Regions from separate parts of the Deinococcus yavapaiensis KR-236 genome, predicted to be linked through region 2. Evidence: riboswitches for the same ligand, from Rfam matches in the RefSeq annotation. Region 2 holds a riboswitch; each other region holds the start of a gene.
The links. A riboswitch is a leader RNA that binds a small molecule or an ion and turns the genes downstream of it on or off. The one in region 2 is predicted to bind cyclic di-GMP.
Positions count from the first base shown of each region.

Region 1: linked by a shared signal. The riboswitch ahead of DES52_RS17525 (LptM family lipoprotein) and the one ahead of DES52_RS04620 (glycoside hydrolase family 30 protein) in region 2 are both predicted to bind cyclic di-GMP.
Region 3: linked by a shared signal. The riboswitch ahead of DES52_RS19960 (glycoside hydrolase 5 family protein) and the one ahead of DES52_RS04620 (glycoside hydrolase family 30 protein) in region 2 are both predicted to bind cyclic di-GMP.

Region 1 is NZ_QJSX01000016.1:5,854-9,122, reverse strand. Features, by position in the region: gene DES52_RS23040 (cation:proton antiporter domain-containing protein) at 219-698, shown strand; gene DES52_RS23035 (cation:proton antiporter domain-containing protein) at 750-1,169, shown strand; cyclic di-GMP riboswitch class II at 1,555-1,637, shown strand; gene DES52_RS17525 (LptM family lipoprotein) at 1,641-2,225, shown strand; gene DES52_RS17520 (hypothetical protein) at 2,355-2,573, opposite strand; gene DES52_RS22620 (hypothetical protein) at 3,041-3,269, shown strand, end outside.
Region 2 is NZ_QJSX01000003.1:90,054-93,322, reverse strand. Features, by position in the region: gene DES52_RS04625 (glycosyltransferase family 2 protein) at 1-1,074, opposite strand, end outside; cyclic di-GMP riboswitch class I at 1,276-1,350, shown strand; gene DES52_RS04620 (glycoside hydrolase family 30 protein) at 1,360-2,841, shown strand; gene rplT (50S ribosomal protein L20) at 2,910-3,269, opposite strand, start outside.
Region 3 is NZ_QJSX01000021.1:43,405-46,673, reverse strand. Features, by position in the region: gene DES52_RS19970 (ABC transporter ATP-binding protein) at 1-262, opposite strand, end outside; gene DES52_RS19965 (HD domain-containing protein) at 406-1,089, shown strand; cyclic di-GMP riboswitch class II at 1,249-1,332, shown strand; gene DES52_RS19960 (glycoside hydrolase 5 family protein) at 1,390-3,177, shown strand; gene DES52_RS19955 (acyltransferase family protein) at 3,201-3,269, opposite strand, start outside.

The DNA of each region.
Region 1 (3,269 bases), on a different contig from region 2:
AGTTGGGGGTGCACGGTTCGAAATTTCATACAACCGCGCTCGACAAGCTTCCTCGTGCACGACCATGCCACGATGCGTGACCTGAACCTCCTCGCTCTCCTCGTGACCGTGACGGCCGCCATGTCATGGTGGAACGCGCGTTACCTTCGCCTTCCGGCGGCCATGGGCGTCACCATCGCCGGTTTCGCGGCCAGCGGCGCGACCCTCTACTCGTCGCGTTGGACTTGTCGGTTGCTCGGCAAGCCATCGCGCTCGTGCGTGAGATCGAGTTCACGAACTTCGTGTTTCAAGGCGTGCTGTCGTTTCTGCTGTTCGCAGGTGCGCTCGGCATGAACTCCCACGCTTTGTGGCAAGTACGCGGACTTGTCGTGTCGTTCGCGTTGATCTCCACTCTCGTGTCCACCTTTGTCGTCGGAGCGCTCACCTTCGGGCTTCTGCGACTCTTCGGAATCGACGTGTCGTGGTTGTACGCGTTGTTGTTCGGCGCGTTGATCTCCCCGACCGATCTCGTGGCCGTCTTGGCCATCTTGAAGCAAGCGCGCGTTCCAAGACGCATCGAGACGCTCATGGCGGGCGAATCGTTGTTCACCGACGGTGTGGGCGTGGTGGCATTCGTCGTTCTCGCGAGTCTCGCCGGAGGAGCGCACGAGAACGCGGGTGGGATGTCACCGTTGAATGTCGCGCGCAACTTCGCGTAAGAAGCGCACGGCGCGGCGGTCGGCACGGCTGGCGGGGTGGCGTTACGAACGGTGAGTGATTTAGTGGTGGAGGTGCTGGTGTCACTGGCGGTGGTCTTGGCGTGCACAGCGCTCGCGGAGCAGTGGCGCGTGTTCGCGCCACTCGCGGCCGTCGCGGAGGGCTTCCTGATCGGATCGCTGACGGACCGCATTCCAGCGGCGTTGTCTTCACGGGAGAATTTCGAGTGCTTGTGGCATTTGCTCGACGCGTTGCTCAATACGTTCCTCTTCGTGCTGCTCGCGTTGGAAGTCGTGGTGTTGCGCTTCTCCGGAACGGCGCTGCTGCTTGGGGCGCTGAGCGTGCAACTCCTAGTGAATGCTGCGGCGGCGACGCGACGCGTTTTCCCCGTTCACGCGCCGCGTGATGACGTGGGGTGGTTTGCGTGGCGCGATCAGTCTTGCGTTGGCGCTGAGTCTTCCGCCGGGAAGTGAGCGTGACGTGCTGTTGGTCATGACGTACGTGGTGGTGGTCTTCTCCATCGTGGTGCAAGAGTTGAGTGTCGGACGGCTCGCTCGTCGAGCGGCCCTGAGTTCTTCGGAGGAGCGCGTGCATCGAGAAACTCGTGGAAGGCGCGCTCTTCCGACAAGGAGCGGGCCTGTTGGCATTGTTGGTCGTTCAGCAGTGTTCGTTTACGGGAGCCTTCGTCAGTCGCGCAGCTCCTGTCGTTGTAAGAAGACTGTAACAAGGTTATGAGTAGAATGTTGTTAGGGTAAGAACATCAAGGCGAACGTAAGAAGCGTCGCGACGTTCTTCTACCCTCACCTCAGCCCCGCACAAGCGAAGTGAGCCCTTTCAAGCTTCGCTGACACCTTCTCAACTCATGAGATGCAACGAAGCTCATCCTGCAACTCGGTCACCTCGGATGGGTGGAGCAAGTGGTGAGACCGGCTCTCAGGAGACTTATGAACAACAGCGCGCGTCGCACCCTCTCCGCGGTCCTCGTCCTCACCTCCGCCATCACCCTGGCTGCCTGCGGACAAACCCCGCTCGACACGCTTCCCCAGTCGACCATCACCGCGCAAAGCGTGAACGTCGACAGCAACGGCGTCGGCTGGGTCGGCAAAGGCGACGTTCAAACCGCCTTCAATTGGAACAACGCCCAAGCGCAACGATACGTGCAAAACGTGACTTTCACGTTCGAGCAGAGCGTGCGTTACGAACTCGACTGCTATAAGGAAGTCGAAGTTGGCCGCGACCGTGAAATCAAAACCATCACGCGCACCGTCAAGCGCACCAGCAACATCAACGCCACGATCACCTACGAAGCGCGTAAGACAGGACAGTGGACGGGATACAACCTCAAGGGGTTTTCGAGCACTGACACGAACGCACCCACGGACTTGTCCTGCACGGGTGACGACGGAAATCGCAGCGGCTGGATGCAAGACGGCGAACCGCGCATCACCTCCGGTGCAGATGGCGGCCTTTTCGTCACGTGGAACTCAATCAAAGTCGCGCTGCCGAACACACCCATCGTCGTGTATTGATTCCCTAATTCACTTCAGCAACGTTGGCCTTCCATACCCCTCCTCCGAGGGGCATGGCTCTTGTCACCCCTGCCCGCATTCCGCGCGTTCCAGAAGGGCACAACCGCATGGCCGACGAACGGCCTTGCTTCAGATCGTGCTTTGTACGGCGTACGCGATCGCGTCTGAGGCGCGCGTTTCTTGGTTGATGAGGCGTTCGACGCGGTAGGCGTCACCCGCGTACTTCACGACGTCGCCAACGTCGGGAACAGGTGCTCCTCGTTTGAACATGATGCGGCAATGCGAACCTCCTCCAGCGTTTGAGGTCGTCTTCTCGAAGTGTTGCACGTCGCGGTCGATGAAGCGCATGCGGCGATGGGAAGCGCGCAGGTTGATCTGTTTTCGATCGTGCTTACACACCTGAAGTGCAATGGCAGTCATCCACACGAACGAAAAGGTATCCCTTGTTCACTTGAAGATGAGCGCGCGATGCCCACGGCCCTTGGCGGCGGCTCTTGCACGACGAAGGTGACACGAGGGCCGGACTCACCCTTGCGTGTGGTTCGCGTGACGCGCCATCGTGCTGAGGCAGTACGTCACGACCACGTTTTCGCTTCGATCGCACGTCCAACAACGCGGGTACCACCGCCGTGAAGGCGGGTCACCGTCGTGGCGAATTCGACGGGCAATGACGACCGAGCATGCTGAAATGAGGCAACATGCGCGCCCTCCTCCTGCCACTCCTGGCGTCCTCCGCGTTCGCTCAAGGCACGCCACCTCCCGCGAAGCGCTCGCCGTGAAACGCAACGGGACGGAGACGGCCTCGTCGTTGTGCGATGCGCGCGACGGACAACGCGCGCTTGTCGTACCCGAACGACCCGAACGCGCCAGTGAAGTTCGTCAAGACCTTCGCCTTCTCCTCGAGGAGTGTCACGGCCGCAGAACGCAGCATGCTCGACAACACGAGTCTTGGCTTCACCGTGCCGTGGGGCAGTCGGCAGTACGGGCATGACGCGACACCGCAAGAGGTGTACGTGCTGGAGGTGCGAGATCGGCCTTCGCCGA
Region 2 (3,269 bases):
GAATCCGGCGAGGGCGAGGCCGCAGTAGATCAGGAAGGGCACGCCTATGAGGGCGAGCCCGACGACGAGGATCTGGACGGGCAGCCGAAGCGTTTCGCGCAAGTCCGCCGCGAACTTGCGCTTTTGCACACGCGCGCGTCCGTGAACGGCGGGGTCGTACAAGACGGGCAGCAGATCGAGGTGGGACGCCGAGTATTCCAGCGCGGTTCTCGCCTGCGCGCGAAGTGTCGCCGCGTCCGTGCCTCGACGGTAGAGGGTGACGCCGATGGAGGGGGTGAGGCGCAGGCGGTCGCCGTGGATCGTGAAGGTATGCGACACGATTCTCGCGGCGGCTTTCCGAGCGCGCTCCATCGCTTCGTCGGGCTGCGTTTCGGGCATCAGCACCGTGAACGTGCCGCTGGAATCGTGCGTCACGACGTCGAGGCGGCGCAGATGGTCTCGCAGCAACGCCGTCATTTGACGAGCGACCGACGCGTCGAGCTCCGAGCCGTATCGGTCGCGCAGGCGGACGAGCTCCTCGATTCGGATTTCTGCGACACACAAGGAGTGCCCCGTGATGACGGCGCGCTCCATTTCACGGGTCATGGCACCTTCGAAGGTCGTGGTGGTCAGCAGGCCGGTTCGGCGGTTGCGCGCGACGCGCGAGCGTGGCGTGGGCGGACGCGCGAGTTTGGCGCGAATGCGGGCGTGCAGTTCCTCGGCGTTCACCGGCCTCGAAACGAAGTCGTCGGCGCCCGCCTCGAGCGAGTCGATGACGTCGCGCATGCTTTCCTTGTGCGTCAAGACGATGATGGGGAGGTCTTCGAGCGTCGAGTCGGAGCGCACTTGCTGAATGAAGCGCACGCTGTCTATGTGCTCGGACGTGGACGCGGTAATGAGGATGTCGGGTTGCACTTCTCGCAGCAAGGGAAGCGCGCCGTCATCGGAAGGAGCCGTGACGACTTCATACCCGTGACCGACGAGTTCCAAGACGAGTTCTCCTGCACGGTGATCGTCCGGTTCGACAAGGAACACCGTCGGTTGCGTGCTGAGCGGCAGTCGAGGTACTTGGGAATCGAGGGGGGTTTGCTGCATGGCTCTACTCCGGCAATCCCGAGCGTAAGGTTCGACGCCCGATATTTGCTGGGTCGATCAGGGGGGCGTCTTCATAGAAAAAGAAGGAGACAAGAGTCGTGACGGCGAATAGAAGGTCGGCCTTCTATCCACATCTGCAGTTTTTCACTCACACCTCAGCAGTTTCACACTAAAATAGAGCGGTTCAGGCGCCGAAGCTCTCGAACGAAACGGCAAACCTTCCGCGAGGAAGAGACGCAAAGCCACGGGACTCTCGAAGTCGGCCGGGTTACCGAAACGAGGACCATGAAGCACGTACCGACACGCTTGTTCATCGGGCTCACCCTTCTGCTTTCCGCGTGCGGAGCGCCACTTTCGACGCTCGACGCGACGTCGTCGGATCTGCAAGCGCTGGGTGGAGGCACGAAAACCACCGCGCCCGCGGCGCAAATGGTACTGACGACCGCCGACGCGAAGAATCTGCTCGCCCGGCAAAGCGACTTGAGCTTCCGAGCGGACGCAGGAAGCACCACGTACACCATCGACGTCGACACGACGCGGACCTACCAGGAGATCGCGGGCTTCGGCGCGGCGCTCACCGAGTCGAGCGCGTGGCTTCTCAACTCGAAGCTCGACGCCACGCGACGCTCGGAGGTCTTGCGCAAGCTTTTCGATCCAGCGCTCGGCATCGGCCTCAGTTACCTGCGCGTGCCCATGGGCGCGTCGGACTTCGCGCTCGGCAGTTACACCTACGACGACGTGCCCGCCGGCCAAACGGACGAGACGCTGGCGAACTTCTCGGTGGCCCGCGACGAGCAGGACGTACTGCCGACGGCCCGCGCGATTCGCGCGGTCAGTGCGCGCGTGCGCTTCATGGCGTCCCCGTGGAGCGCGCCCGCTTGGATGAAGACGAGCGGCACGTTGAGCGGCGGCAGCTTGAAGCCTGAAACGTACGACGCGTACGCGCGTTACTTCCTGAAGTTCGTGCGCGCCTACGAAGCGTCGGGCGTGCCGATCGACGCGGTGACGTTACAAAACGAACCGCACCACGAGACGACCGCGTACCCGTCGATGCGCTTCGAAGCTTCGGACGCCGCACGCTTCGTGGGACAGCACCTCGGGCCGACCTTCCAAGCGGCGGGCTTGCAAACGAAGCTTCTCGGTTGGGATCACAACTGGGACGAGCCGAGCTACGCCCAAACGTTGCTGAGCGACGCGGCCGCCTCGAGTTACCTCGCCGGAAGCGCCTTTCACTGCTACGCGGGCGACGTGAGCGCCCAGTCGACCGTGCAAGCCGCGTGGCCCACGAAGGACGTGTACTTCACGGAATGCTCGGGCGGCGGGTGGGCCACGAACTTCGGAGACAATCTGAAGTGGAACGTCGAGAACCTCGTGATCGGCGCGACGAGAAACTGGGCGAAGACGGTGTTGCTGTGGAACCTCGCGCTCGACGACGTCGGCGGTCCCACGAACGGCGGTTGCGGGAACTGCCGAGGCGTCGTCACCATTCCGAGCGACGGAAGCGCCATTCGGTACAACGTCGAGTACTACGCGCTCGGACACGCCGCCAAGTTCGTTTCGCCCGGCGCGCGGCGCGTCGCCTCCACGACCTTCGGAGTCGGCAACGTCCAAAGCGTCGCCTTCCGCAACCCCAACGGCACGCGCGCCTTGATCGTGTTGAACGGCGCGAGCGAAAGTCGCAGCGTGAAAGTACGCGAAGCGGGCAAGTCCTTCACGGTGATGCTCGTGCCGGGTGCCGTGGCGACCTTCACCTGGGCGCCCTTGTAACGGACCCACGAAGAGAGAAGCGCTCCCCGATCGGGGAGCGCTTCTCTCTTCGTGAATTCTTCGGGGGCTTACGCTTGAACGTTATTCGTGCGAGCGTTCTTCGACGCTTCCACGAGGGCCGCGAAGGCTTGCGGTTCGCGCGCGGCGATGTCGGCAAGCACCTTGCGGTCCAAGCCGACGCCCGAGAGCTTCAGTCCGTGCATGAACGTCGAGTAGTTCATGCCGTGCAGACGCGCGCCCGCGTTGATGCGCTGAATCCACAGGCGGCGGAAGTCACGCTTCTTGTTGCGACGGTCGCGGTACTCGTACGTGGCGGCGTTGAGAAGCGTCTGGAAGGCGTTCTTGTACTGCTTGGAACGCGAACCCCAGAAGCCCTTGGCGCGCTTGAGGACCTTCTTGTGACGGCGGCGACGAACGATGCCGGTCTT
Region 3 (3,269 bases), on a different contig from region 2:
GCCGTGACGCGACGATCATCTGCCGTCGTTGCAGCAAGTTGAAGCACGCCGCGCCGAGGGCGATCGCGCCGAGCGTGGCGGCGAAGCGTGTCAAGGTGGCCGTGTCGGCTTGGCCGCTGCGGACCGCGTCGATGGCGCGAGCGAGCACGCGAGGAGAAAGGGTGACGAAAAAGGCGGTCAGGACGACCGCGACCGCGCCTATCACGTACTGACGAGTGTGGCGTCGCAGGTAGGGCGCGAGTTCGGTCAGGACTTGCAGCATGTCGACCTCATTCGAGAAGGCAGTTTCGCACAGGTGGGCTGGAGGCGTGTCGAAGACGGATGCGGGCACGTTCACCGTTCGAAGGCGCCGAGCGGGGCGCGAACGGCGACGCCGACCTTTGGCGGTCGTGGTACGGTCGGTGCATGACCTCTTCCCCGTCCTTGTCGCCCCGCTTCGAGTCGGCCCTCGTGTTCGCCGCGCGCCTGCATGCCGTGCAGACCCGCAAGGGCAGCGGTACGCCGTACGTCGCGCACCTGCTGGGCGTGACGAGCCTCGTGCTGGAGTTCGGCGGTTCGGAGGACGAGGCGATCGCGGGCCTGCTGCACGACGCGCTGGAGGACGGCCCGACGAACACGGGGCGCAGCGCGCTCGACATCGCCGGCGAAATCGAGGAGTCGTTCGGCGACGAGGTCGCGCGTCTCATGTGGGGTTGCACGGACGCGGCGCCCGACGAGCGTGGCGTGAAGGCGCCGTGGGCCGAGCGCAAGGTGGCGTACCTGGATCGCTTGGCCCTCAAGGACGCCTCGACGCTTCTGGTGTCGGGCGCCGACAAGCTGTACAACGTGCGGGCGATCCTGCTGGACTTCCTGACGAGCGACGTCGGTGAGACCGTGTTCGAGCGGTTCACGGCGGGACGTTCGGGCACGCTGTGGTATTACGAGCGACTCGCCGAGACGTTCGAGCGTCGCGCGCAAGACGAGGACGTGCGGGAGCGCCGTGGCTTGGTCGCGCTGATTCGCGAGCTTCGCCGCACGGTGGACGCGCTTCAGCACGCGGCGGGAAGTTCGCGTGTGAAGTCGCGCGACTTCGACCCGACACGACTTTGACTTCTTTCTCGCGAGGCTGTCGCTCAGGAGAGCAACGTTTCTTTAAGTGAGAAACGTGTATAGAACCTTCTGAGCAATTCTAAATGATGTTCCTCATCACGATTGCACATCCAATTCATATAGTGTTAACACAACGCTTGTCGTTTTCCTCGCGCGCGAAACCGCGCAGGAGGCTTTGAACCCTGCTCTGTAATCCGGGCACCTCGAGCAGGGGGAGCCAGTGGTGCGACCGACCTCGCAGTTCTTCTCGCTTTTTATGCCTTCCGCGCCAGTAGGCAACCGAAAGGGAATCGGCTTCTCATGCATCAACTTCACCGCCGCCGTTCGACCCGAGTCTTCGCGCTTCTCAGTACGGCATTGATCCTCGCCTCGTGCACGCGTCTTCCGACGCCTCTCCCCTCGACCTCCTCCGGAAACGGCTCGACCGCCGCGCCGAACGCGCGGCGCGTGGTCGCGACGGGCCTCACGACGTCCGGTGCCAAGCTCAAGGGCAGCATGTACTGGCCGCGCAAGGCCGTGAATCCCATGTGGTGGCCCGAGTTCGAGGACGGCCGCCTCACCGAGAGCGACATCCGCGCCGACTTGCAGCAGATGAAGCGCGACCTCGGCATCAACACCGTTCGCGTATTCCTCTTCTACGACGTCGAGTACCGCAACCTCGGCACGCTGGGCTTCACCGACGGTCAAGGGCACTTCAACGACGCGCGCCTCGCCACGGTGGGCCGCTTCATCGACATCGCCGCCAGCGAAGGCCTCGACGTTCTGCCGACGCTGTTCATGGAAGAGGAAACCAACGAGCACGGCGGATTCAACTGGGACACGCTCGAATCGAATTACCCGTACCACGAGGCGTACACGCGCTGGCTGGTCCGTCTGCTTCGCACGAAGCCCAACGTGCGCGGCGTCAACCTCAAGAACGAGCCCGACGGCTTCGGAGCGTGGGCGGACGCGACGACCGCGACGCGCATCCTCACTTGGATGGGCAAGCTCAAGGCGGCGATTCGGCAGGAAGCCCCGGACTTGCAGGTGTACGTCAACTCCGCCGCGTTCGACAACACCTTCAAGTCGTTTCCGGACGCGCCCGAGGGAAGCCGCAGCATCTACGAACTGTCCGACGCCTTGACGTTCAACAGCTACCTGTGGGCGGACAACGGCTTTTGGCCGTACGCGGTGCCCGCCACCATCTTCCGCTACATCCAGGACAACAACACGCAGCGCAAACCCGTCGTGCTGTCCGAACTCGGCTGGCCCGCGCGCGACGACGACAACGGCATGATCGTCCCGAACGTGCAGTGGAATCTGCCCGTCGGAACGCGGCCCAGCACGCCGAGCACGCCCGAGATGCAAAAACGAGCCGTCGAGGAAAGCGTGTACTGGGCCGAGAAGTTCGGCTTCGAGGGGCTCATCGCGTGGGCGGCGTTCGACCCCGCCCCCACGTCGTACCGCAATCCTTTCGGCCTCATCGACGAGAACGGCGCGCCTCGTCCTGCGAGCACGTCCTTCGCGCGGGCGTTCACGAATCAGTACGGCACGAACGGCGAAGCGCCCGTGTCGCTGTACGACGGACGCGCGACGCTCGGTAAGGTGAACGGCATCGACGGCACGACGCCCCTCCCGGCCGGCGTGAATCTCGACGCGGGCGGATCTTACTTCACGGCGCCCTTGCGATACTCGGGTTCGGTGACGTTTTCGCTGCGCTTCCGGCAAGTGAACGTACCGACGAGCGACGGTCTCGCCATCGGGGTGGTGAACGCGACGAGCGGACGCGAGATTCAAGTGCGGCGTGAAGAGTCCAACCGCTTGTGGCGCTTGTTCGTCAACAACGTCGAGATGGCGCGCACGCGTTCCGACGCGGGGCTCGGAACGGCGCTCGGCACGATGGGCATCAAGGTCGATCGAAGCGCCTTGACCTTTACGCTCGACGGAACGACGCTGAACTTCTACGGCCTGAGCGGCAAGTCGCCGTACACGATGAAGCTGACGAGTTCCGAGGTGTCGGGCACGTGGCGGTTGATGGCCGCCGCCTCGTCCTCACCCGTCGAGTTGCTCGAAGCGCGCGCGCTCGGCGCGGCGAAAGCGACTTACTGACGTCGCGGCGACCGCGCCCTTCTTCAAGGAGAGGACGCGGTCGCCTTGCCCGGCGTGACTTCGACGGCTTCGAAACGCGCGGTGCCCGCCGA